Regions from separate parts of the Solibacillus ferritrahens genome, predicted to be linked through region 1. Evidence: riboswitches for the same ligand, from Rfam matches in the RefSeq annotation. Region 1 holds a riboswitch; each other region holds the start of a gene.
What was found. Region 1 has a riboswitch for S-adenosylmethionine ahead of metK (methionine adenosyltransferase). Riboswitches for the same ligand answer to the same signal wherever they lie in the genome.
Positions count from the first base shown of each region.

Region 2: linked by a shared signal. The riboswitch ahead of metA (homoserine O-acetyltransferase MetA) and the one ahead of metK (methionine adenosyltransferase) in region 1 are both predicted to bind S-adenosylmethionine.
Region 3: linked by a shared signal. The riboswitch ahead of SNE38_RS16750 (bifunctional homocysteine S-methyltransferase/methylenetetrahydrofolate reductase) and the one ahead of metK (methionine adenosyltransferase) in region 1 are both predicted to bind S-adenosylmethionine.

Region 1 is NZ_JAXCLE010000025.1:29,380-37,889, forward strand. It holds gene SNE38_RS17420 (pyrimidine dimer DNA glycosylase/endonuclease V) at 1-123, shown strand, start outside; gene SNE38_RS17425 (alanine/glycine:cation symporter family protein) at 190-1,656, opposite strand; gene SNE38_RS17430 (alpha/beta hydrolase) at 1,789-2,592, opposite strand; gene SNE38_RS17435 (gamma carbonic anhydrase) at 2,729-3,241, shown strand; gene metK (methionine adenosyltransferase) at 3,348-4,544, opposite strand; SAM riboswitch class I at 4,872-4,988, opposite strand; gene pckA (phosphoenolpyruvate carboxykinase (ATP)) at 5,189-6,775, shown strand; gene SNE38_RS17450 (alpha/beta hydrolase family protein) at 6,903-7,682, opposite strand; gene SNE38_RS17455 (NUDIX hydrolase) at 7,666-8,133, opposite strand; gene SNE38_RS17460 (transposase) at 8,197-8,505, opposite strand.
Region 2 is NZ_JAXCLE010000012.1:20,792-29,301, forward strand. It holds gene SNE38_RS12540 (AAA domain-containing protein) at 1-996, shown strand, start outside; gene SNE38_RS12545 (nucleoside-diphosphate sugar epimerase) at 1,012-1,767, shown strand; SAM riboswitch class I at 1,833-1,941, shown strand; gene metA (homoserine O-acetyltransferase MetA) at 2,138-3,079, shown strand; gene SNE38_RS12555 (ABC transporter ATP-binding protein) at 3,116-3,886, opposite strand; gene SNE38_RS12560 (YczE/YyaS/YitT family protein) at 4,011-4,637, opposite strand; gene SNE38_RS12565 (HesB/YadR/YfhF family protein) at 4,747-5,037, opposite strand; gene plsY (glycerol-3-phosphate 1-O-acyltransferase PlsY) at 5,145-5,747, opposite strand; gene parE (DNA topoisomerase IV subunit B) at 6,057-8,045, shown strand; gene parC (DNA topoisomerase IV subunit A) at 8,042-8,510, shown strand, end outside.
Region 3 is NZ_JAXCLE010000022.1:14,708-23,217, forward strand. It holds gene SNE38_RS16720 (alpha/beta hydrolase) at 1-65, opposite strand, end outside; gene SNE38_RS16725 (LysR family transcriptional regulator) at 261-1,148, shown strand; gene SNE38_RS16730 (tetratricopeptide repeat protein) at 1,150-2,007, shown strand; gene SNE38_RS16735 (chemotaxis protein) at 2,102-2,587, shown strand; gene SNE38_RS16740 (globin-coupled sensor protein) at 2,817-4,109, shown strand; gene hemG (protoporphyrinogen oxidase) at 4,278-5,663, shown strand; SAM riboswitch class I at 5,766-5,863, shown strand; gene SNE38_RS16750 (bifunctional homocysteine S-methyltransferase/methylenetetrahydrofolate reductase) at 5,973-7,817, shown strand; gene metH (methionine synthase) at 7,810-8,510, shown strand, end outside.

The DNA.
Region 1 (8,510 bases):
TATTTAACTATTTGTTATTATAATTTATATGAAAAATATATTCGAGGACAAAAAGATTTTTCAAAAGAACAATTTGATGCATTACAATTATATTTTTACTCGCAAAAAAGAGATTCCAAATAACTGGTCCATTCAAAAAGTTCTTCGCATATTAAAAGGAGCAACCTATTATAGGCTGCTCCTTTTATTCTATTTATCTTGCTTCTTATATGTCTCCCAGAAATCCGCGTTTTTAATTCCGAGTTTTATTGGATCAAATACTGGGTCTTTACCTTCTTTTTTCTGCTGCTCATAGTCTTTTAAAGCTATAAGAGCCGGTTTCATGATGAATAATAGCATGATGACGTTAATCCAAACCGTTAACCCTAGCCCTACGTCACCGAATGCCCAAGCTAAATCCGATGTTTTAACAGTGCCGTAAAATGCTGAAGCCAATAATACGAATTTCATTAAGAAAATTCCTATCCTTCTGGCATTCCCATTTAGCATATACGAAACATTTGTTTCCGCAATGTAATAGTATGCCATTAATGTAGTGAAAGCAAAGAAGAACAATGAAATCGCTACAAATCCAGATCCGAAGTTATTTAAAGATGGGAACGCGTCATTTACTGCTGCTTGAGTAAAGCCTGAATAAGTAATTGTCTCATCCATTTTTGCTTCGATTAATGGACCGTCTTGGCTACCGTCATGTACGTTGTATGTACCCATGAATAAAATCATTAATGCTGTTGCAGAACATACTAATAGTGTATCAATATAAACTGATGCTGCTTGAACAAGACCTTGTTTTACTGGATGTGATACTTCTGCTGCGGCAGCAGGATGTGCCCCTGTACCTTGACCAGCTTCGTTTGAGTAAATCGCTCGTTTTACACCCCAGAAAATTGCACTCCCGATCATCCCGCCGAATACAGCATCTGTCGCAAAGGCACTACGGAAAATTAAAGCAAATACATCAGGCACAGCTGTAATATTCATAATAATAATAATACCCGCTACCAATAAATAAGCTAATGCCATAAATGGAACTAAAATTTGCGCAGCATTTGCAATACGCTTAACACCGCCGAAAATAATAACCGCCAACAAAAGAATTGTAACTAAACCAGTGATCCAAGGTTCAATTCCAAATGCATTATCTACCGCGCCGGCAATCGCATTTGCCTGAACACCCGGCATTAAAAATGCAACAGATGCAATCATCGCAATGGCAAAAATAATACCTAAGGCACGAATACCTGTTGTCTTTTCAATATAGAATGCAGGTCCACCACGATATTGACCATCTTTCTTTTCTTTGTAGATTTGCGCTAAAGTCGATTCCATATAGGCTGTTGATGCTCCAATAAATGCAGTAACCCACATCCAGAATACCGCACCAGGACCACCGAACGCGATGGCTGTAGCTGTACCAACGATATTACCTGTACCGACACGACCAGACAAAGCAATGGATAATGCCTGGAACGAAGATACACCTGCCTCTGATTTTTCTCCTTTAAACATTAACTTGAACATGTCCCCAATTAACCGGACTTGAGCAAATTTTGTCAGGATTGAAAAGAACAAACCTACGACTAAAATACCGTAAATCATTACAGGACCCCATAATATATTATTGGCCCATCCTACAAAATCATTAATAAAATCCATATTTTACCCCCTTGTTGAACTATTGTATTAATTAGAAATTTAGTATATTACAAATATTCTAAAATTTCGATATATTTTTTTGCTAAAATTAAAAAAAAACCTAACAAAATTCGACTTTTGTTAGATTTTTTATTATTCTACAATATATCCAAGGTCTCTTAAGACATTATTAATAAAATCAATTGTGTACCGGAAAACTTCTTCACGTTCCACTTCAAAAAACAAGCTATGCAGGCATCCATTCCATTGTTTATAGTGAAATTCTGAAAGTTTTTGTTCCATCATCCATTTTTTAGAAGTACTAATGTCCGTTATTTTATCATTTTCCCCAGTCATTAGTAACAGTGGAATATCAGGGAATTTATTTTCAGGATCACGGATTATTCGTGTCATTTGCTGCCATTCCCGATACCATTTAACAGTCACCATACTATTTAATGGTAACTGCTCCTTTAACTCCATCAATACATCTGTATTACGGGTGAAATATTGTATGCTCAATTCATGTTTTAATTTCACATTCGATGTTATAGCACTAAAGCTTGATAATGCATTGGATAGTTTCCCAGGCGCTAATTTAAAATGAAGCCACGGTGATGTAAGGACAACACCTGCGCATTCTATTTTATTTTTCTGCAGCACGTACGCTGCAATAGATGCGCCTAATCCATTACCTACAATAAAAAGAGGCAAATTATATTCTAGAGCAACCTTTAATAACACTTTTGTATAATTATAGTATTCTTCAAAATTTTCGTCATGATATCTTGCATACTTTCCTTGCTCACCATGCCCAGGCAAATCCCCCATTACTACATGGAAGCGAGCACTCCGAAATTTTTCGATTAACCATGCGTACCACCGATGCTGTTCATATGCACTATGTAGAATAACGACTACGGCTTTTGGTTGATGCTCTGTTTCCCATTTCCACATGGTCAATCCTCCTTACATAAAACAGTCTGCTATAATTTATTATATAAAGTTAAAAGATGATAATTGAAAATTAATAGTGATTTGATACGATTACAATAGCTATAATACATTCTATAAAAGAAAAGAGGAATTGAACATGATATACCCTTATAAAGATAAATCACCAAATATTCACCCAACTGCCTTTATTGCTGATTATGCAACAATTACTGGCGATGTGACAATAGGGGAAAATACTTCCATATGGTTTAATACAGTGATACGTGGTGATGTGAATAAAACAATTATTGGAGATCGAGTTAGTATTCAGGATTTAAGTTGTCTTCACCAAAGCCCTGCCTATCCGCTCATTATTGAAGATGAAGTAACAGTAGGTCATCAAGTAACATTACATAGCTGTACAATAAGAGAACGCGCTTTAATCGGTATGGGTTCCATCATTTTGGATGGTGCAGAAATAGGTGAAGGAGCATTTATTGGTGCAGGCAGTCTCGTACCACCTGGAAAAGTGATTCCTCCCAATTCTCTTGCTATGGGGCGCCCAGCAAAAGTTGTACGTGAAGTAAATGCAGAGGACCGGGCAGATATGGATCGCATAATTAATGAATACGTAGCGAAGGGACAATACTATAAATCACTACAGAAATGACATTTCGCTATCTTTCAACTCACCTACCATATAAATGAAGGAAGTATATTATTTTCCATAATAATAGAAAAGGAGCCGTCCATTTGACTGAACGCTCCTTTCCTCTTTAAAGTCCGGCTTTTTCTTTAAGTTCAGCCGCTTTATCTGTATTTTCCCATGGTACATCAATGTCTGTACGTCCGAAATGTCCGTATGCTGCTGTTTGTTTATAGATTGGTCGACGTAAATCCAGCATTTTAATAATTCCTGCCGGGCGTAAATCAAATAGCTCACGTACCCATTCTACGATTTTGGCAGATTCTACTTTACCAGTGCCGAATGTATCTACTGCAATTGATACTGGCTGCGCAACACCGATTGCATAAGCCAGTTGAACTTCTGCACGATCCGCTAATCCTGCCGCAACGATATTTTTTGCAACATAACGCGCTGCATATGCTGCAGAGCGGTCTACTTTCGTTGCATCTTTACCAGAGAATGCACCACCGCCGTGACGTGCGTAACCACCATACGTATCTACGATGATTTTACGACCTGTAAGACCAGCATCACCTTTTGGACCACCGATTACGAAACGACCTGTTGGATTAATGAAATATTTAGTTGCTTCATCTAATAATTCAGTAGGAACAACTGGTTTAATTACATGTTCTTTAATATCTTTTTGGATTTGTTCTAATGTTGCTTCTTCATCATGCTGTGTGGAAATAACGATTGTATCAACACGGACCGGTATATTATTTTCATCATATTCGATAGTAACTTGTGTTTTACCATCTGGACGTAAATACGTTAATTCTCCTGTTTTACGTACTTCCGTTAAACGACGCGCCAATTTATGTGCTAAAGAAATAGGCATAGGCATAAGTTCAGGCGTTTCATTGCAAGCGTAACCAAACATTAAACCTTGGTCTCCAGCACCGATTGATTCTAACTCATCATCCGTCATTGAACCTTCACGTGCTTCTAACGCTTGGTCTACACCTTGTGCAATATCCGGTGATTGTTCACCAACTGCAACTAGTACAGCTAAGTTCTCTGCATCAAAACCATATTTCCCGCGTGTATAGCCAATCTCTGCTACAGTATCACGGATAATCCCTTTCATATCTACATAAGTAGTAGTTGTAATTTCACCAGATACTAATACTAAGCCTGTTGTTACCGTAGTTTCACAAGCTACACGTGCATTTGGATCTGCTGCTAAAATGGCGTCTAAAATGGCATCCGAAATTTGATCGCAAATTTTATCTGGATGTCCTTCCGTTACACTTTCTGATGTAAACAGTCGACGATTTTTCATGTCATTTCCTCCTAATTCACTTTGGCAATTGTTTTATATTTTAAAACGAAAACGATACGGTACTCATTACCCATGCCCGCTTATATTTTCGATAAAGTAAATCCTACTTTTCAGAGTAGAAAATGGTTTTACCAATCAAGTCTCTAGAGCAGTATATTTTACTGCAAGGCGAGACACGATAAACGTCAAGCTTAATTGCTTTGACACGAGGTTTTGAAAGGTCATTTCTTATTTATATACAATTCATATTAAACAAAAAAATCCTTTCACTCATTAGCCGCGTTCATCACGCGTGAGGAAAGGATATATATGCTTCGTTACCTTTCACTCTTATCGTTCAAGGGTAATTTTGCCCTTGCATCAGGTTGGCACCAACACGCATATAATATGCACAGGTTGCCGGGTTTCATAGGGACCTGCCCCTCCACCAGCTCGGGATAAGAGTATCCGTTCAATTACACATCCTACCTAAAAAAATAAAGGCTGTCAATAAATTTTGTCCGATTTTAAACAGTTAAAAATTCCACAAAAAATAATTCATAATTAGTATAGATTATATCCTTCAATGTGTTATACTATTTTTGAATTAATAAACAACTCCCCTACTATAAGGGAATACTATAAAAAAGGATGGTATTTAATAGATGAATTCGGTAGAAATTGCTAACGAGCTGAAAGAACTTTTAAACGGGGAAAACATCAAAACTCAATTATCTGTTCCACAATTAGTTGAAAAAGCTACATCACGTGGAGAAGCAATGTTAACTGTTGAAGGCGCTTTACGTGCTGAAACAGGTAAATATACTGGTCGCTCACCTAAAGATAAATATATCGTTGAAGAAGAGAACTCTAAAGATAAAATAGATTGGGGTAAAGTTAACCGTCCTATCTCTTCAGAAGTATTTGATAAGCTTTATGTCAAAGTTGTAAACTACCTAAAAGAACGCGATGAATTATTTGTATTCAACGGTTTTGCGGGTGCTGACAAAGACTCTCAATTATCGATTAAAGTAATTAACGAATATGCTTGGCATAACCTATTTTGTCATCAATTATTCATCCGTCCTACAGCAGAAGAATTAGCTGCACATGTCTCTGACTTTACAATTGTTTCTGCTCCAAACTTTAAAGCAGATCCAGAAGTAGATGGAACTGGTTCGGAAACATTTATTATAACATCTCTTGAAAAGAAAATCATCTTAATCGGTGGTACTGAATACGCTGGCGAAATGAAAAAATCAATTTTCGGGATTATGAACTACTTATTACCAGAACAAGGTATTTTCCCAATGCACTGCTCTGCTAACGTTGGCGAAAAAGGCGACGTTTCATTATTCTTCGGTCTATCAGGTACTGGTAAAACAACTTTATCGGCTGATTGCGACCGCAAATTAATTGGGGATGATGAACACGGTTGGTCTGATAATGGTGTTTTCAACATTGAGGGTGGATGTTACGCAAAAACAATTAACCTCTCCGCTGAAAATGAACCAGAAATTTACAATGCAATTCGCTTCGGTTCTGTATTGGAAAATGTAGCGGTTGATTCAGAATCACGTATTTGTGATTATGATGATGGTTCTTTAACAGAAAATACTCGTGTTGCATACCCAATCGATTACATTGATAACATCGTATTACCATCAGTAGCAGGTCATCCAAACACAATTGTCTTCTTAACAGCTGATGCGTTTGGCGTATTGCCTCCTATTTCAAAATTAACGAAAGAGCAAGCGATGTACCACTTCTTAAGTGGCTTCACTTCAAAATTAGCAGGTACAGAACGTGGTGTTACTGAGCCAGAACCAGTATTCTCTACATGCTTCGGTTCACCATTCCTTCCACTTCCTGCAACAGTCTATGCAGATCAGTTAGGTAAGAAAATTGACGAGCATGGTTCACAAGTGTTCTTAGTAAACACAGGTTGGACAGGAGGAGAATACGGTGTTGGTAACCGTATGAAACTTGCCTATACTCGTACAATGGTACGCGCTGCCATTAACGGTGAATTAGACAATATTGAAACAACACAAGATGGAGTATTCGGTTTAAATATTCCAGTAGCTATTGAAGGAGTACCTTCTAGCGTATTAAATCCTCGTGCTGCATGGGCTGATACTGCTGCATACGACAAAAAGGCTACTGAACTTGCAGAGCTATTTAAAAACAACTTCACGAAATTTGCCGATGTTGATGAAGCTATCGTGAAAAAAGGCGGTCCATTAGTATAAATTACTAATGATTAGCTCGACATATTGTTTGACGATGTAGTCTGCACTAATACTACGACGTCAAACTTAAAAATATATCATAGTAAAAGGGATGTAGTGTATTTTCACACTGCATCCCTTTTTTGAATTACTGTTGTTTCATCCATTCACAGATTTTTTTCACTGTTTCTCTATTCAGCTTCGGTGGGTAATGATGTTTCAGCCTAGATGAATACCATGTCTCAACTTGTTTCCCTTCGCCTTTCATATATCGCTCCAATTGATAGGCATGTTCAATTTTGACATGTTGATCTTCAGCTCCATGTATAATCAATAGTGGTGATTGAACGTTTTCAATTTTGTATAATGGCGTACGGCTTTCATAGTTTTCTGGTACTTTATTTGGAGTCCCCCCCACTATTCTTTTTAATCCACGACGCATATCGATACGATCCCAATATGTTGCTGTTGCATCAGAGACGCCAGCCCATGTTACGACAGATTTTACATCATTACGTAATATTGCTGTCCATAGAGCCATTAAGCCTCCGCGAGAAAAACCAAACAAATTCACCTTTTCAACACGAATAAATTGTTTCAATACATCAAGACCGAAAACTGCATCATGGCGGTCATCACCCGCAAATTCGTCTTTTCCTTCCCCTCCACGATTTCCACGGTAATAGGGGGCAAATACGACGAATCCGTGCATCGCAAACTGGGCGATACGAGCAGGCCTAACCATCCCAATTGATTGTAAACCTCCACGTAAATATAAAAGGGCTTCATACTGTCCATGTGCTTTAGGACGTGCGAGCAATCCCTTCACACGCAACCCTTGTGACCAATATGTTACTTCATCCAAACGGACATGCGGATTTGGGGAAGGATATTGATGCATTGATAAAATTTCACCATTGGCGTTCATAATTTTTCACTTCCTGCAGCATCTTTTTCATACCTTCATCTCGCATATAGAAGCTTAAATTTGGCTGTTGGCAAAGCTCCTCTTCCGTTAACCACAAAATACCTTCTGTTTCATAGTCTCCTACAAAGGGCTCGATTTCCTTTACTTTCGCTGTAAAAACCGCCTTGCAAAACGGAATATTATCGTGAACAATATAGTAAGCGAACCATTCAACATCCTCGATTATTACATTGGCTTCCTCATATACTTCTCGGATAGCTGCTTGCACTAGTGTTTCATCGTGCTCCTGCTTTCCTCCAGGAAACTCAACACCACGCCGGTGATGAATTGTGCACAACCATTTCCCTTCGTATTGTACAAGAGCCAGGACGTGCTTGGGCGCTACTTCAAAAGGTCCTTCATCAAATCTTAAATCTACCGGTAATCCATTCTCATCAATAAATCTAAACATTTCCGCTCAACTCCTATTACTAGTTTAGCGAACAGAAGTCTTTCATTCAATAATTGAAAATACTTAATGATTAAAATACGGCAATTGCTCTACAAACTTTTTCGCTTCTTCATCTCCAAATTCATGTATGAGTGCATAGACTTTTTTCAGACGATGGTCTATATCATGATTCAATCTATCTAAATGATAAGGAATGAAGGGCATATGCGCCCGAAAGGCATTCGATGCTTCAAGTTCTTGCATTTGACTGAATAGCTTTGTAAATACTCGTGCTTTAAGAGGATCCATTTTTAATACAAATTCATAGGACGATCCGGGCTGCAGATTACATGTTAAATTTGCGACGGACACATATACATTATTTTTTTCCAATTTAT
Region 2 (8,510 bases), on a different contig from region 1:
TGTGTAGCGTCGGCAAATAAAGAGTTTATGGACAACTATCCAACTTTTGATGTTGTCATTATTGATGAAGTATCTAAGGCGACGCCACCTGAACTACTTTTACCGATGTTAAAGGGCTCAAAGATCATATTAGTAGGAGATCATCATCAATTACCGCCACTTGTAGGGGATGCAACGTTTGAAGAAACATTGGAGCAAGTTGTAAAAGAAAGTACGACTTTTGAGGAAAAACGTGAACTTGAAAAATTACTGGAAGAATCTTTATTCGAACGCCTTTATAATAACTTACCAACTCAAAATAAAACTATGCTTGCTCTTCAATATCGTATGCATAAAAATATTATGTCAACTATCACACCGTTTTATGAAAATGAACAGGAAAGCCTGCAATGTGGTTTGGAAGATTCGGATGCTGTACGTGATCACTTCCTGCAAACTTCTAAAATTACGCGGAAAAATCATTTAATGTGGCTGGATATTCCGAATGAAAAGCCGTATTTTGAACAGCGTGTAAAAGAAGGGTCAAGCTTATTCAATGTAGCGGAGCTTGATCAGATTAAACAGCAATTACTGGAAATGAATGAAGCGACTGAAAAAGCAAAAGCGGAAGGATTAATCCCGCAAGGTGCTCAGAAATCTGTTGGGGTCATTTCGTTTTATGCCGAGCAAGTAAGACGCATAAATCGTCTCATCGAACAGGAACTAAGCTTACCGCATCTACACATCCGCACAGGCTCGGTCGATAAGTTCCAGGGGATGGAGATGGATGTCATTATCGTCAGTATGGTGCGTAATCATGACCATGAGCGCGGAGAAATTGGGTTTGCCAAAGATTATCGCCGTCTAAATGTAGCATTATCCCGCGCACGTGAACTGCTTATTATGATCGGCAGTACCGATATGTTTACACAGCGTCCAAAACATGCGAAAACACGCGATATGTATTCCCATGTATTAAATACAGTAAAAGAGCAAAGTGGCTATTTTGCAATGTAAGGAAAGGTGTATACAGTGGATTTAAACAGCATAACCGGACAATTACAAAAAGAACTTAACGAAAATCCAAACATCGAAATTCAAAAGCAGATGCAATACGCCATTCCCATTCATACGTTGGAAGTGCACTATCATCCTGTTATGAGGAATGCGATGGATATTTTAATGAAGATGATGCTAATTTCATTTCAGAAGGCGAAGCTGAATAATGTCGAGCTTTTAGCGGAAATTTTATTAGTTGAACCGTTATTTATCCATGATTTAACGAATAAAATGTTACGAATGGGCATGATTGAAAAAGAAAATGAAGTGTTCACACTTACGGCAAAAGGAATGGCGCAGCTTGAATCGGGTATTTTTGAAGAGGAGCTTGAGCAAACAAGTCATTTTGTACAATATAGCCCGATTCATGAACAGCTGCTGGAAGGGGACCTAGAGGAGTTCTCTGATTTAGAGGAGTTTCCTGAACCGTTTCCGACGATTGAAAACGAGGAAATTGAAGCGATTGAAGAATCGATGCTGATTGAATTTATTCAGCGACAGTTAAGCGAACAACCATTGGCAGAACAGGAGGTCCCAACTTTTATTACAAAAGTTATATCGACCGAATCAATTCAAATTAATGATATTCCGGTTCTATGTTTTTCGCTTATGGATCAAAAGGAAAACCGCCACTTTATGCGTGTGTATAATACGTTAACAGGTGCATGGGATGAAAGGCTTGAAACGATTTTATTTAATTATGAGAAAGAGCATTTAAATCCTGAGTAAATATATATATTTTTTGAATTATTGCAAAACTTACACTACCGTGTTACACTAGTGTCAATTTAATAGTCTTATCAAGAGAAGCGGAGGGAACTGTGCCCGTAGATGCTTCAGCAACCTCTAGTACAACTAGAAAGGTGCTACTTCCAGCAAGGCAATGACCTTGGCAGATAAGAACGGGTATATAAACCTCTCATTTCTGTTGTGCTGGAATGAGGGGTTTTTTGTGTTTTTTCGGCAAGTATTCGATTACATGCTCCAATGATCAAACCCCTGCGGCTATTACAATGATTTATTTGAAAGGAAAGAAGCTCGAAAAAGCTTTGCGTTATTAAGCCAAGATTATTTAGAAAGATTAGAGGGGGAAAGTGCAATGCCAATTAATATTCCGAAACATTTACCTGCCGGTGAGCTGCTGAGAAGAGAGAAGATTTTCGTTATGGAGGAAGATCGTGCGAAAACTCAGCAAATTCGACCTTTGAATATTTTAGTGTTCAATTTAATGCCGGAAAAGGAAAAAACCGAGCTCCAATTATTGCGCTTACTAGGGAACACACCACTACAGGTAGATGTTACATTTTTAAATACCGCTACATACGAATCCAAAAACGTTTCCAAATCACATTTAGATACGTTCTACCAAACATTCGATGAGATTAAGCACCGCCGATATGATGGTCTTATTATCACTGGTGCACCAGTAGAGAAAATGCAATTTGAAGATGTAGGCTATTGGAAGGAAATTACCGATGTGATGGACTGGGCCGATCAAAATGTTACATCGATCATGTATATATGTTGGGGCGCACAAGCTGCACTGTATCATCATTTCGGTATCGGGAAGTTTGAGCTGCCTAAAAAATGCTCCGGCGTTTATTCGCATGTGATAACAGATTTAACGGTCGATTTAGTACGGGGCTTCAGTGATGAATATGTTGCACCTCATTCACGCCATACATCTGTCTCAATAGATGAAGTCCGTGCACACCCAGATTTGCGTCTGCTTAGCTATTCGGACGATGCCGGTGTATTTATCGTCCAATCAAAAAACAATAAGCATATCATGATTACAGGCCATTTAGAGTATGATGCGACGACTCTATCGGACGAATATTTCCGTGATATTGAAAAGGATCCGGAAAATACGGAAGTTCCGATTAATTACTTCCCGAATAATGACCCACAAAATGCACCTAAAAATGTATGGCGTGCCCATTCACATCTGTTATTCTACAACTGGTTAAACTATTACGTATACCAAGAAACACCTTATGAATGGCATTTTGTTGAGGAAAATATCGAATATCACATATAAGAAAAGCCAGCAAGGGAATATCTTGCTGGCTCATTTTTATTTTACTGCAAGCCATGCACGTTCTTGTTCTATTTGTAAACTTACTTCACGGCCAAAAAAGTCACTCAGCAATTGTTCATTCAATATGACTTCGCGAGTATCTGCAGCTACGCTTTCACCATCTTTCATTAACAGTACATGGCTAAAACAAGGTAAAATCTCTTCTACATGATGCGTTACATAAATAAGTGTAGGACAGTTATCGCACTTGGCTATTTGCTCAATCTTTTGTAGTAAGTTTTCCCGCTCTATAAGGTCAAGTCCGCCACATGGCTCATCTAATATTAATATTTCTGGTTCTGCCATTAAAGCACGTGCAATTTGTACACGTTGACGTTCACCTTGTGATAAATGCTCAAATGATTTATTTGCCAAATGATCACAATGAAACTGTTTCATAAAGGATAGTGCCTGCTCAATCTCCTCGTTGGACACGTCATTAAATAGACGGAGCGCACCGAATTTTCCGCTGAGCACAATTTCGATTGCATTATCCTGCCAGTTGAAGCTATCAATCATTGCATTGCTTGCCCAGCCGATGCGTGTCCGTAGGGTAGGGATATATGTATTGCCGAAAGTTTCACCCAGTACTTGCACTTTACCTTTGTTTGGCCAAATATAGCCGTTGATTACTTTTAACAAGGTTGTTTTTCCTGAACCATTCAAGCCTAAAATGGCCCAATGCTGTCCTTTTTGTACATGCCAGCTTAAATTATTCAAAATTACTTTTTCATTCCGGTATAGTTGGACATTTTCAATCTGTATCATTAAAAAACACCTCCAATTACTACTATGCGGGATTTATTTTAATTACGGAAGTATTTTTTGAATATTGTAACAATTGTTAATAAAAAAAAGAAAGCAAACCTACTATGTTCGCTTTCTTCTCATTTTAAATTACGGCACTTTCTACACCTGCTGCACGGTAAAACAGCTTTTCATTCCATTTTAGGGCCCATTGAACAACCGGTCCTAAGCCGAATGCCATAAATACTGTCCCTATACCAACAGGACCGCCTAAAATGAAGCCTACAACAGCAACTGATACTTCCATTGTCGTACGTGCACGGTTCACGCTCCAGCCTAGGCGACGGACTAATAACAGCATTAAAGTATCACGTGGTCCAACACCGAGGTTAGCCACCATGTACATACCACAACCAATACCTAGTAGCACTATACCTACTACAAACGATAAAGTTTGCTCCAAAAGGTTGTGTGCATTAGGTAGCACATACAAAAAGATATCAATAAAAATCCCCGTTAAAAACATATCTAAATAGGTACCTATTTTTGGTAGTCTTTTTGATAACATAGAGTCAATCGCTAAAATAATTAACCCTATAATGATGGACCAAGCCCCGATTGTTAAACCGAGATTTTTATAAAGTCCTATATGGAGCACGTCCCATGAACCTACACCGATTGTTTGTCCTTTAATCGTTAAGGCAACACCTAGTGACAAAACGATAATCCCTGCGATAAAAAATAGGCAGCGCCAATAAAATCCTTGTTTCACTTTCAATTGTAATCCCTCTTCTTGTAATCAATATCTTTACACATTATATCGATTACAAGGATGAAAAACGGATTTACAATATATTTAAAATATTATAACTTTTTGAAGGCTATTTTTCATATGAATAGCTAAGTTCATCAGTTGTTTCATCGACGTCTACAATTAGATGATGGTTACTAAAAAACCATTCATCGGATTTTTCAATAAAGAAGTGTACATTCTCTATAATGGTTTCAATCCCTATTTCATGGGGCTGCTCACGTGTCATTCCTAACGAAAATCCTTCATGAAAGGGAGATGAGCCCCCATAGCGTGCATAAAAGCGAATATAGTCTCCATGTTCTATTTCCATTTCTTCTTTAAACCATTCGACTGCTTTTTCAGTTAATTTAATTTCCATACAATTCACCTCTATTGTCATTATGCAGGAAATGAAAAAAACTTACAAAACCCGCGCCTGCTAAAACGAAACAAAAAAGGCTGAAGTATAAACCTTCAGCCTGCATGTTAAAAACCTTTAATTTTTGGTTCAGTTCCATTTTTAATGCGTATAATATTCTCGCGGTGACGATAAAAGATAAAGGAAGCTAAAATTGCTACTAAAATAAAGAGCGCATATTCACCCGTAACAATCCAATTAATCGTTACATAGATGATCGCCACTGCTGATGCAATCATTGAAGTTAAGCTCACCATTTTTGTCGTTTTTAATGAAATGATAAATACAGTAAGTAAAACAAGGAATAATGGCAAATTATAACCTAAGATGATACCAGCACTTGTCGCTACGGCTTTACCGCCACGGAAGCTCGCAAATATCGGGAACATATGCCCCGCTGCTGCAACGATACCAAGAATAAGTGGATGAACAGTACTATCACTGAAAATTGCTAACAGCGGCAATAAAACTGCTGCTGTCCCTTTAAAAATATCAAGTAGCAGTACAGCAATTCCAGGTTTCTTACCTAGAACTCTAAATGTATTCGTAGTGCCTAAATTACCGCTGCCTTGCTTTCGGATATCTGTTTTATAAAAAATTTTCCCTATCCATAATGCAGATGGGATGGAACCGATTAAATAAGCACAAATAATTATTAAAGCGTTGATCAAGAAGTTGTGCTCCTTTCAAATGTCAGAATTATTAGTTGGTACTAATAGTATGTTATGAATATTCTACAATGTTTTTTAATAGAAGGAAAGAGGTATTATTTTTTCGTAATAACAGGATGGAAACAGGGAAAAAGTTACATTTGTTTATCAACTATTAAAGGATAGGCTTTTAAACGTCGGTTTTTGATGATACAATTAGTCTTTGCAAAGCCTAAAAAAGTACGCTCAAACATTGACATCATGCATATTTGAAAGTACGATTAGGTAGTAAATAGAACGTTTGTTTGTATTTTTTGGAGGGGATTGCATTTGGTTAAAAATCAATCGGGTATGTCTTATAATGAAGATGCCATTCAAGTATTAGAAGGTTTAGAAGCCGTACGAAAAAGACCAGGGATGTATATTGGTTCTACAGATAGTCGAGGTCTTCACCACTTAGTGTACGAAATTGTAGATAACGCAGTGGATGAAGCACTTGCTGGATTTGGTAATCATATCATCGTGAAGATTCATGAAGATAATAGTATTAGCGTACGAGACCATGGTCGTGGTATGCCTACAGGTATTCATAAAATGGGTAAGCCAACTCCGGAAATTATTTTTACTGTACTCCATGCAGGTGGTAAATTTGGACAGGGTGGCTACAAAACGAGTGGCGGTTTACACGGTGTAGGTTCATCTGTTGTAAATGCTTTGTCCTCATTTTTAGAAGTAACAATTTACCGTGATGGGCAAATTTATCGCCAACGTTTCGAGCAAGGTGGTAAACCAGCTACATCCCTTGATATGATTGGAAAAACAAAGGAAACAGGTACATTGGTACATTTCCTACCTGATTCAACGATTTTTTCGGCGACAAAGTATAATTATGACACGCTGGCAGAGCGCCTGCGTGAATCAGCATTTTTATTAAAAGGTTTAAAAATTGAGTTAATCGATGAGCGTGTTGATGAACGCGGACAAGGCCAGCATGAAACTTTCTTCTATGAAAATGGTATTGAAGCATTTGTTGCCTACTTGAATGAAGAAAAAGATGTTCTGCATCCTGTTAAATATGTGGAAGGCATACTTCAGGAAATTGAAGTGGAATTTGCCCTGCAATTTAATGACGGTTATTCCGAAACTATCCTGTCGTTCGTAAACAATGTACGTACACGTGATGGCGGAACACATGAAACAGGTGCGAAGTCTGCATTAACACGAGTGTTTAATGAATATGCAAGAAAAATTGGTTTATTAAAAGAAAAAGATAAAAATCTGGAAGGCGTTGACATTCGCGAAGGTTTAACCGCGATTGTTTCAGTGCGTATTCCCGAGAATCTACTACAGTTTGAAGGTCAGACGAAAGGCAAGCTCGGAACATCTGAGGCGCGTTATGTTGTCGATACAGTCGTTTCTGAAAAGTTATTGTATGTATTGGAGGAAAACGCAGAGCTTTCGGCATCTTTAGTTCGAAAGGCGATTCGTGCTCATCAAGTTCGTGAAGCAGCTCGTAAAGCACGTGATGATGCAAGAAACGGTAAAAAGAAAAAATCGAGTACTTTGCTGTCAGGGAAGCTAACGCCTGCACAATCGAAAAATGCGGCGAGAAACGAACTGTATTTAGTAGAGGGTGATTCTGCAGGCGGTTCGGCGAAACAAGGTCGGGATCGTACTTTCCAAGCCATTTTGCCTTTACGCGGTAAAGTTATCAACACTGAAAAGGCAAAGCTGCAGGACATTATGAAAAACGAGGAAATTGCTACGATTATCCATACTATAGGAGCGGGTGTCGGCGCGGATTTCAATGTAGAAGATGCCTGCTACGATAAAGTGGTCATTATGACGGATGCCGATACAGATGGCGCACATATTCAAGTACTTTTACTCACATTTTTCTATCGCTATATGCGTCCATTAATCGAAGCCGGTAAAGTCTACATAGCATTGCCACCATTGTATAAAGTATCTAAAGGGTCTGGGAAGAAGCAGGAGCTTGTATATGCTTGGACAGAGCAGGAGCTTAGTGCCGCTACGAAGAAAATTGGCAAAGGCTACGTTATCCAACGCTATAAAGGTTTAGGTGAGATGAATGCCGACCAGCTTTGGGATACAACGATGAATCCGGAAACGCGTACATTAATTCGCGTAAAAATTGAAGATGGTGCTCGTGCGGAACGTCGTATTACAACATTGATGGGCGATAAAGTTGAGCCCCGACGTAAATGGATTGAATCTAACGTCAACTTCGGCATGGAAGAGGATGCAAGCATTTTAGAAAATGAATTCATCCAGCATGAGGAGGCAAAAGATAAATGAGTTTTGTTGAGAAATTTCAGGATTTACCATTAGAAGAAGTAATGGGTGACCGTTTTGGTCGCTATTCAAAATATATTATTCAAGATCGTGCATTACCTGACACACGCGATGGCTTAAAACCTGTACAACGCCGTATATTATATGCGATGTTCCATGAAGGTAATACTTTTGACAAACCATTCCGTAAATCCGCGAAAACGGTCGGAAATGTAATCGGTAACTACCATCCGCACGGGGATTCTTCTGTGTATGATGCGATGGTCCGAATGAGTCAAGATTGGAAAAGCCGTCACATGTTAATTGAAATGCACGGTAACAACGGGTCGGTCGACGGAGATCCGCCGGCTGCGATGCGTTATACAGAAGCGCGTCTATCAACCATTGCTGCAGAGCTATTGCGTGATATTAATAAAAATACAGTTGAATTCGTACCAAACTTTGATGATCAGGATATGGAACCAACTG
Region 3 (8,510 bases), on a different contig from region 1:
TGCAGTAATAAAACAGCACGTTTACCGGCTTCCATTGTAAAAGGTTTCGGCGCGATGAGTTTCATTGTCTATTAGACCCCTTTGTAAAATTAATTATGTCCATTTTATAAAAATTTATAAAAACTATTGAAATTTTAAATTATTTTTGTTATGAAAACTAGCTGCTATCGCTTATTATAAAGAGTATAGATATATAAGTACAATTTATTATTCTTATTGTTTTGAGTCGAAAAAGTTATGAATAATGTGGGGGTTGAATTATGGAGATTGAACAGCTTCAATATTTCAAAACCGTTGCTACAATGCAACATATGACACGTGCGGCTGAAGTTTTAGCTATTTCCCAGCCAGCGTTAAGTAAGTCAATAGCGAATATCGAACAGCATCTCGGTGTGCCACTATTTAACCGTGAAGGTCGTTCGATTTATTTAAATCGATTTGGTGAACTTTTTTTGCAAAGTGTAAATGTGATTTTAGATGAATATGATCGTATTAAAGAGGAATTTGAAGATATTATTAAGCCAGGTTCAGGAGAAGTGTCGTTTGGTTTTATTCATACACTCGGTATGGAAGTAGTTCCTGAATTAATCGCTTCAACGAGCGCGGCATTTCCGAATATGCATTTTTCTTTGACGCAGGCTACTTCACTAAATTTAATGAAAAGGTTGGAAGAAGGGGCCATTGATTTGTGCCTATCTCAAAAAATAGAATCAAAGGTAATTGAAATAGAAACAGAAGAATTGTTTGTTGAGGAACTTTTCGTAATTGTTCCGACAACACATCCATTAGCTATGCAAGAATCGGTAAAGCTCGATGAAGTAAAAAATGAACCATTTATTGCGATAAAAAAAGGCAACTCGCTGCGACAGTTAGTGGATGAATTTTTTTTAGATGCGGGGATTGAGCTTAATACAACATTTGCTGCTGAAGAAATGCATACAGTGGCAGGATTTGTTGGAGCTGGGATGGGTATTTCCCTTATTCCAAATATTAAGGGGCTTGACCATTACAAAGTAAAAAGGCTAAAGGTTGATCCGCCGTGCTATCGTTCCGTTGGTGTTTCTTGGGCAAAAAATCGCTATCTACCACCTGCTGTTGTTGAATTCAGACAATATTTATTAAATTATTTTCAGCAAAGGGAAGTTTGAAATGATGGACAAGCGTACTGAATTTTTTGGATGGTTTAAGCAACAAGGATTAGATAATATAGAGCTATGGCTTGAGGAGTTCGAATTAGCGGAAAAGGGTATGGAAAAAGCAATGATCAATGTTGCTTTATTATATAAACAGTATGGATTTTTTGAGGAAATGTACAATTTACTTACTACAGTCAGTGAACATAAAAATTCAGAGGCGATGTATGAGCTGGCGAATTGTTATATTGAAGGACTTGGTGGAAAAGGCAGTGAACAGCAAGCATTCTCATTGTATAAAGACGCAGCAAATTTAGGTCACCGCGATGCGATGAATAATTTAGCTGATATGTACTTCAATGGGGAAGCTACAGAAGTGGACGAAAAAAAAGCGTTCCTTTGGTTTGAAAAAGCAGCGAAACATGGTGTACCAGAAGCGATGTATACGTTGGGAATTATGTATGAGCAAGGTTTGGGTACCCAATGCAATGCATCACTAGCTTTGGAATATTATAAACGCAGTGCCGATCTTCAATATGCAGAGGCTAAATATCGCCTTGGTATGATTTTCTATTCAGGGGAACTTGGTCAACAACAGAACGATAAAGAAGCAATCGAGTGGTTTAGAAAAGCGAGCGAGCATTACCATGTCGATGCGATTTATAACTTAGGTTACTGTTATGAGCATGGTCATGGTGTTATTCAGGATGTAGACAGAGCAATGACTTATTACAAGCAGGCTAGTATGCTGGGCGATAGAGAAGCTACTAAAAGAATAGTAATCTATTACGAACAAATAAATCTTAAAGAAGCTGCTAAGTGGCGTGAAAAATTGGAAAGCCTTGAAAGCTTTAAAGGATTTGATGAAAATTAATCATATTTCATAGTAATTTGTATGTTTAGTTTCCTAATAAATTTGGGAATGTAATCAATAGGGGAAAGTGATAAGGAGGGGAATTTTTATGTTTATGTTTGCAGTACCGCATATCTCTTCTAATGACAGTGAAGATGTTATTCAAAAATTACAGCAAATTCTATTGGAGCAACGTGAAAGTTTAACAACGCTTTGTACAATTGTTGAATATTTAAGAGAATATGTCCAAACTGGATTAGAAAATAAAGATGTCATCAAATACAATCAACGAATCCAAATGATGACCTATAAACAAACAGATCGTTATAATGAGATTGATCATCTCATTAATAAAAATATTATCGAAATTAAAAAAGGTAAAACTAAAGATAACACCGCTTTAACATTTGGCAAAGAGGTCAGGAAGATTGAATCAGGTTTTCGAACGCTAAAGCTATTCACTTGTGATGTTATTAATATGTTGGATTCCAATAAACATATCGAAAATCGTAGTATAGAGCGCATACGTTATTTTGATAAGCGTTCAGCATCGCTAGAAGCGGAAATTATTTCCCTGACACAGCAACTATCTTTTAAATAAGAATAACCTGCTCCATCAAAATGGAAATGAGAAGCAATCCTATTAAAAATTAATTAGTAGGATTGCTTTTATTGTAACAATTTGCTAAATTATACAAGATAACAAGCGGTACTATTTTAAATTGAGGCTTTGGTTTTACTTTTAAGTAACAAGGGAATTTATACATTTACATTGTTTCCAATTACATAGTATACAAAAGGAAATACCAATAGGGTGAGGATGGAAACATATGTTTTTTAAAAAAAAGGATATAGAGAATCAGGAAGATTTATCAATACATAATGAGGTAATGTTAGCGTATGTATCTGATGAGGAATTAAGGACACAAATTCAAATGTTAGGCTTAACAAAAGAAGATTTAAAATACTTGAAAGTAATGAAACCGTATGTTGATAATAACATCGAACATATTGTAGATAACTTTTATAAAAAACTAGGTCTGGAAAATAGTTTGGTTGAAATAATTAATAAACATAGCTCAGTTGACCGTTTGAAAGGTACTTTGAAAACCCATATTTGCGAAATGTTTAGTGGAATTATTGACGATACGTACTTTGAGAAACGAAAAAAAATTGCGCGTATCCATGTACATATTGGATTAAAAACGAAATGGTATATGACGGCCTTTTCAAACCTATTAATAGATTTTATTCATTTAGTAAATGTAAATATTAAGAACGACGAGCAACGTTTTCTTACGCTTGCAGCCATATCGAAAATATTAAACCTAGAGCAGCAAGTTGTTTTAGAAGAATATGAAGCAGTAGTGGAAAGAAAGGAAGAAAAGCTAGTAGAGGAAAAACGTAAAATAGGAAATGCTATTATTGAATCTTCCTCTAATTTAGCGACAATGTCTGAGCAAACAAATGCATCGTTCCAACAACTGAGTGCACAATCCATGGTCATTGTATCCCATTCGAAAAAAGCGAGTGATATTTCATCGGTGGCTACAGAACAGGCAAATCAAGGGAAAGCTCAAGTTCAGCATCAATCAGAGAGTATGACTGCAATCAATCAATCAGTAGCAACGATTTCGTCAGAAATAGATAAACTAGCTGACATATCAAAAGAGATGGAATCCACGATGGGTATAGTAACAAACATTGCGAATCAAACTAATTTATTGGCGCTAAATGCAGCGATAGAAGCAGCCCGTGCTGGAGAAGCTGGTAAAGGCTTTGGTGTTGTAGCCGGGGAAGTGCGGAAACTATCGGAGCAGACGAAAAATTCAGCAATAAATGTAGAGGGACTGTTGCAAAATACAGATATCCGAACGACAAAGCTACTCGAATCATTGCAGGAAATAAAAGCAGCGATACTTATCGGGGAAGAAAGTATGAAATCTACTGAAGTTCAGTTTAATGCTATTGTTAATTCAATGGTTGAGACGAAAAAGCAAAATGATTTAGTCGAGCAAGAGGTGGGGCTAATTGGAGACGTTATAGTAGAACTTGCGGGTGCCTTTGATTTAGTAACAAATTCTGCAGATTCATTGGCGCAAATTTCGCACGACTTAGAATAACTTAAAAGAAAGCTATGCGAAAGGTTCTTCCTTTTTGCATAGCTTTTTAATTTGAAATTATAAGCGATGACTTTAAATTTTGAAAATTGTTTTATCTGCCTGTCCATATCTCTGGTGAAAACGATTATACTAAGAGAAGAAAAAGTGAACGAAATAGGAGAGAACAACATGAAAACAGTAGTAGTTGTAGGTGGCGGGATTACTGGATTATGTACGATGCACTATTTAAAAAATCAAATGCATGAAAAGAATATTGAAGCGCGGTTAGTATTAATAGAGAAAAATCAGTATTTAGGCGGAAAAATACATTCAGAGTATGAAGAGGGATTTATTATGGAAACCGGTGCGGATTCCATTGTAGCGCGTCATCCCAATGTGCTAGAGCTAGTGAAAGAGCTTAACTTTGAATCGGAGCTTGTTTATAACGAAACAGGCATTTCTTACATTCATACTAATAATGAGCTGCATGCTATTCCCGCAGGGTCAACATTCGGCATTCCGATGAGTGTGGAATCACTTATGTCGAGCACGTTAATTTCAGAAGAAGGAAAGAAAAGGGCATTACAGGATATTGAAATTCCAAATAAAGATTTTACAAAGGAAAGTTCAATTGGTTCATTTTTAGAATATTTTTTAGGTGAAGAAATTGTGCAAAAACAAATTGCTCCTGTATTGGCAGGGGTTTATTCAGGTGATTTATATCAGCTGAGCTTAGCGTCAACGTTACCTTATTTAGTAGATTATAAAAATAATTATGGGTCGATTATGAATGGTTTTGAAGCAAATCGCGAGCAGTTTGAAAAAGCAGCAGATAAGAAGTTTATTTCTTTTCGAAAGGGTTTATCTACATTAATTGACCGTCTTGAAGAGCAGTTGCCAGAAGTGGAATTCATAAAAAGGACCGCAACAGAGCTAATACGAAAAGTAGGCAGACAGTATGAAGTCGTTTTAGAAAACGAAACGATTATAGCGGATATCGTTGTTCTTGCCGTACCAAATGATACAGTACGTACTGTATTGCAAGACGACAATTTGGATGTACAGCTTGAAAAGTTTACAACGGCATCTGCTTTAACGATGTATGTTGGCTTTGATGTACCGGACAATGTTTTACCAGCAGACGGTACAGGTTTTATTGTCTCCCATAATAGTGATTTAGTATGCAATGCATCTACATGGACAAGTCGTAAATGGAAGCATACGTCAGCAGAAGGGAATCTGCTCGTTCGTTTATTTTATAAAAACATTAATCCGCGATATGAAGAGCTGGTAGCAATGCCTGATGAAGAGTTGAAGAAAGTCGCAATGGAGGATATCCGATTAAGTTTGGGTATTGAAGCGAAACCGACCGTCGTAAATGTTACGAAATGGATCAATCAGATGCCCCGTTATGATTTAGCGCATAATGAAGCGTTATCAAAAGTTGTAGATTATTTACAAGTGCACTACCCGAATCTGCTTTTAGCTGGATGTTCCTACTTTGGGGTAGGGATTGGTGCATGTATTCAAAATGGTAAAAAAACGGCGGAACAAATTATTACACGAATTATGTAAAGAAATACTTTATTCGGCTAAAGGGTATTGACGTCTTATTTAGATAACGATATGATTACTTAAATAATTTTTAATTTTAAATTTTAGAAAAATTCATATAATTTCTTATCGAGAGAAGTTGAGGGACTGGCCCGTTGAAACTTCAGCAACCAACATTATGTCAGGTGCTAAATCCAGTGGCGATTGCCAGAAGATGAGAAGGGATTAAGTTGACGACTGACAACTATCAAGCCTTCTTTTGCTTAATGAAAGAAGGCTTTTTTGTATTAAAAATATACTGAAAATACTGTGAATGATGGAGTGGAAGCAATGGGTTTACTACAAGATTTAAAAACACGCGTTTTAACGGCGGATGGAGCAATTGGAACTTTACTTTATTCCTATGGGTTGGATTACTGCCATGAGGAAATGAATATTGCACGGCCTGAAATTATCGAGAAAATTCATAGTGAATATATTGCTGTAGGTGCAGACATTATTCAAACAAATACATATGGAGCGAATGCGATTAAGTTAGCTCGATATGGTTTTGAAAGTCGTGTAAAGGAATTTAACGAAGCTGCGCTGAAGATTGCGAAGCGAGCAGCTGCTCCGGGGGGACAGTATGTTCTGGCAACAATCGGTGGCATTCGAGGGATTCGAAAAAGTGATGCAACATTAGATGAAATCTTAGCTGCCTTTCAAGAGCAAGTGGAAGTATTACTAGCTGGTGAACCGGATGGATTCTTACTGGAAACGTATTACGATTTTGAAGAATTATCGCATTGTGTCCATCTATTACGTTCAATGACCGATTTACCGATTATTGCACAAGTAACGATGCAGGAGCCAGGTGTACTTCAAAATCAAATGACATTAAACGAAGCACTACAAGACCTTGAACGAGTAGGTGCAGATATTGTTGGAAGCAATTGCCGTTTAGGGCCATTTCATACAATTCAGGCTTTTGAAGGGGTAAATCTACCTAAAACCGCCTTTCTATCGGCATACCCAAATGCTTCTCTTTTAGATATAGAAGATGGGCGTGTTGTATATGAATCAGAAACCGATTATTTTGCACGTGCAGCTGTAGAGCTTGTAAACCAAGGGGTGCGTTTAATTGGTGGTTGTTGTGGGACTACGCCGAAGCATATAGCAGCAGTAAAAAAATATTTAGCAAATTTAACGCCAGTTGAAACAAAAGAGGAAAAGCATGGCCATACGCAATTTGTTCGTATTGCAGAACCTCGAAAGCAGGAACCGCTTCATGAAAAAGCAAAACGTGAGCGTTCTGTTATTGTGGAGCTTGATACACCACGACATCTTGAAATTGAAGGCTTTGTTGAAGGGGCAAAACAATTGGCGAACGCAGGGGCGGACGTTATTATGATGGCCGATAATTCGCTTGCTTCACCCCGTATAAGCAATATTGCGATGGCGGCTATTTTGAAGGAACATGGTATTCGTTCATTGCCGCATTTAACATGTCGTGACCGTAATTTAATTGGTCTTCAATCGCATTTAATGGGACTGAATGCTTTGGAGCTACATGATATTCTTGTCATAACAGGAGACCCGACGAAAGTTGGAGACTTCCCGGGTGCAACGAGTGTATATGATGTGTCTTCAATGGAGCTAATTTCGTTAATTAAGCAGTTAAATAAAGGTGGTTCATTTACAGGGAAATCGTTAAGAAAACAAGCCGATTTTTCTGTGGCCGCTGCATTTAATCCGAATGTGCGTGTACTGGACCGTGCAGTAGCCCGTTTAGAGAAGAAAATTGAACATGGTGCCGATTATTTCATTTCGCAGCCGGTTTATACGAAAGAAAAAATAATCGAAATTTATGAGGCGACGAAGCATTTGGATACGCCGATTTATATTGGAATTATGCCGCTTACCTCATCACGCAGTGCAGAGTTTTTACACCATGAAGTGCCGGGGATTAAACTATCTGATGAAGTACTTGCTCGTATGGCAGCCTGTGGGGACGATAAAGATGCAGCTACAGCAGAAGGCATTGCCATTGCGAAAGAATTGCTCGATACAGCGTGCAAATACTTTAATGGGATTTATTTAATTACCCCGTTCTTACGTTATGAAATGACACTGGAATTAATGGAATATGTAAAACAATATGATGTGGAAAGTAAAGGAGTTCAGTCAAATGTATAATCACCCAATTCATGAGCAATTACAAAAAAGAATCTTAATCATCGATGGTGCCATGGGGACGATGCTTCAGGCAGAAAATTTAACATATGAAGACTTTGGTGGAGAAGAATTAGACGGTTGTAATGAAAACCTGGTGCTGACAAGACCTGATGTATTAGGTAAGATTCACCGCGAATACTTAGCTGCAGGGGCAGACATTATTTGTACAAATACGTTTGGAGGTACACCGCTCGTTTTAAATGAGTATGATTTAGGAGATAAGGCAGTTGAAATTAATAAGAATGCAGTCAAAATCGCATTACAAGCTGCGAAAGAATTTTCAACAGCAGAATGGCCACGTTTTGTCGCAGGTGCAATCGGCCCTACGACAAAAACATTGTCGGTAACAGGCGGTATTACATTTGAAGAGCTAGAAGAAAACTTTTATATCCAAGCAAAAGCATTAACTGAAGCAGGGGCAGATTTAATTTTGCTTGAAACTTCTCAAGATATGCTTAATGTGAAAGCGGGGACGATTGCAATCCACCGGGCATTTGAGGAGCTTGGTAAAGAGCTGCCAGTTATGATTTCAGGGACAATTGAGCCAATGGGAACAACGCTTGCTGGACAATCAATTGAGGCATTTTATATCTCGATTGAACATATTAAACCATTGTCTGTCGGATTAAACTGTGCGACAGGTCCGGAATTTAT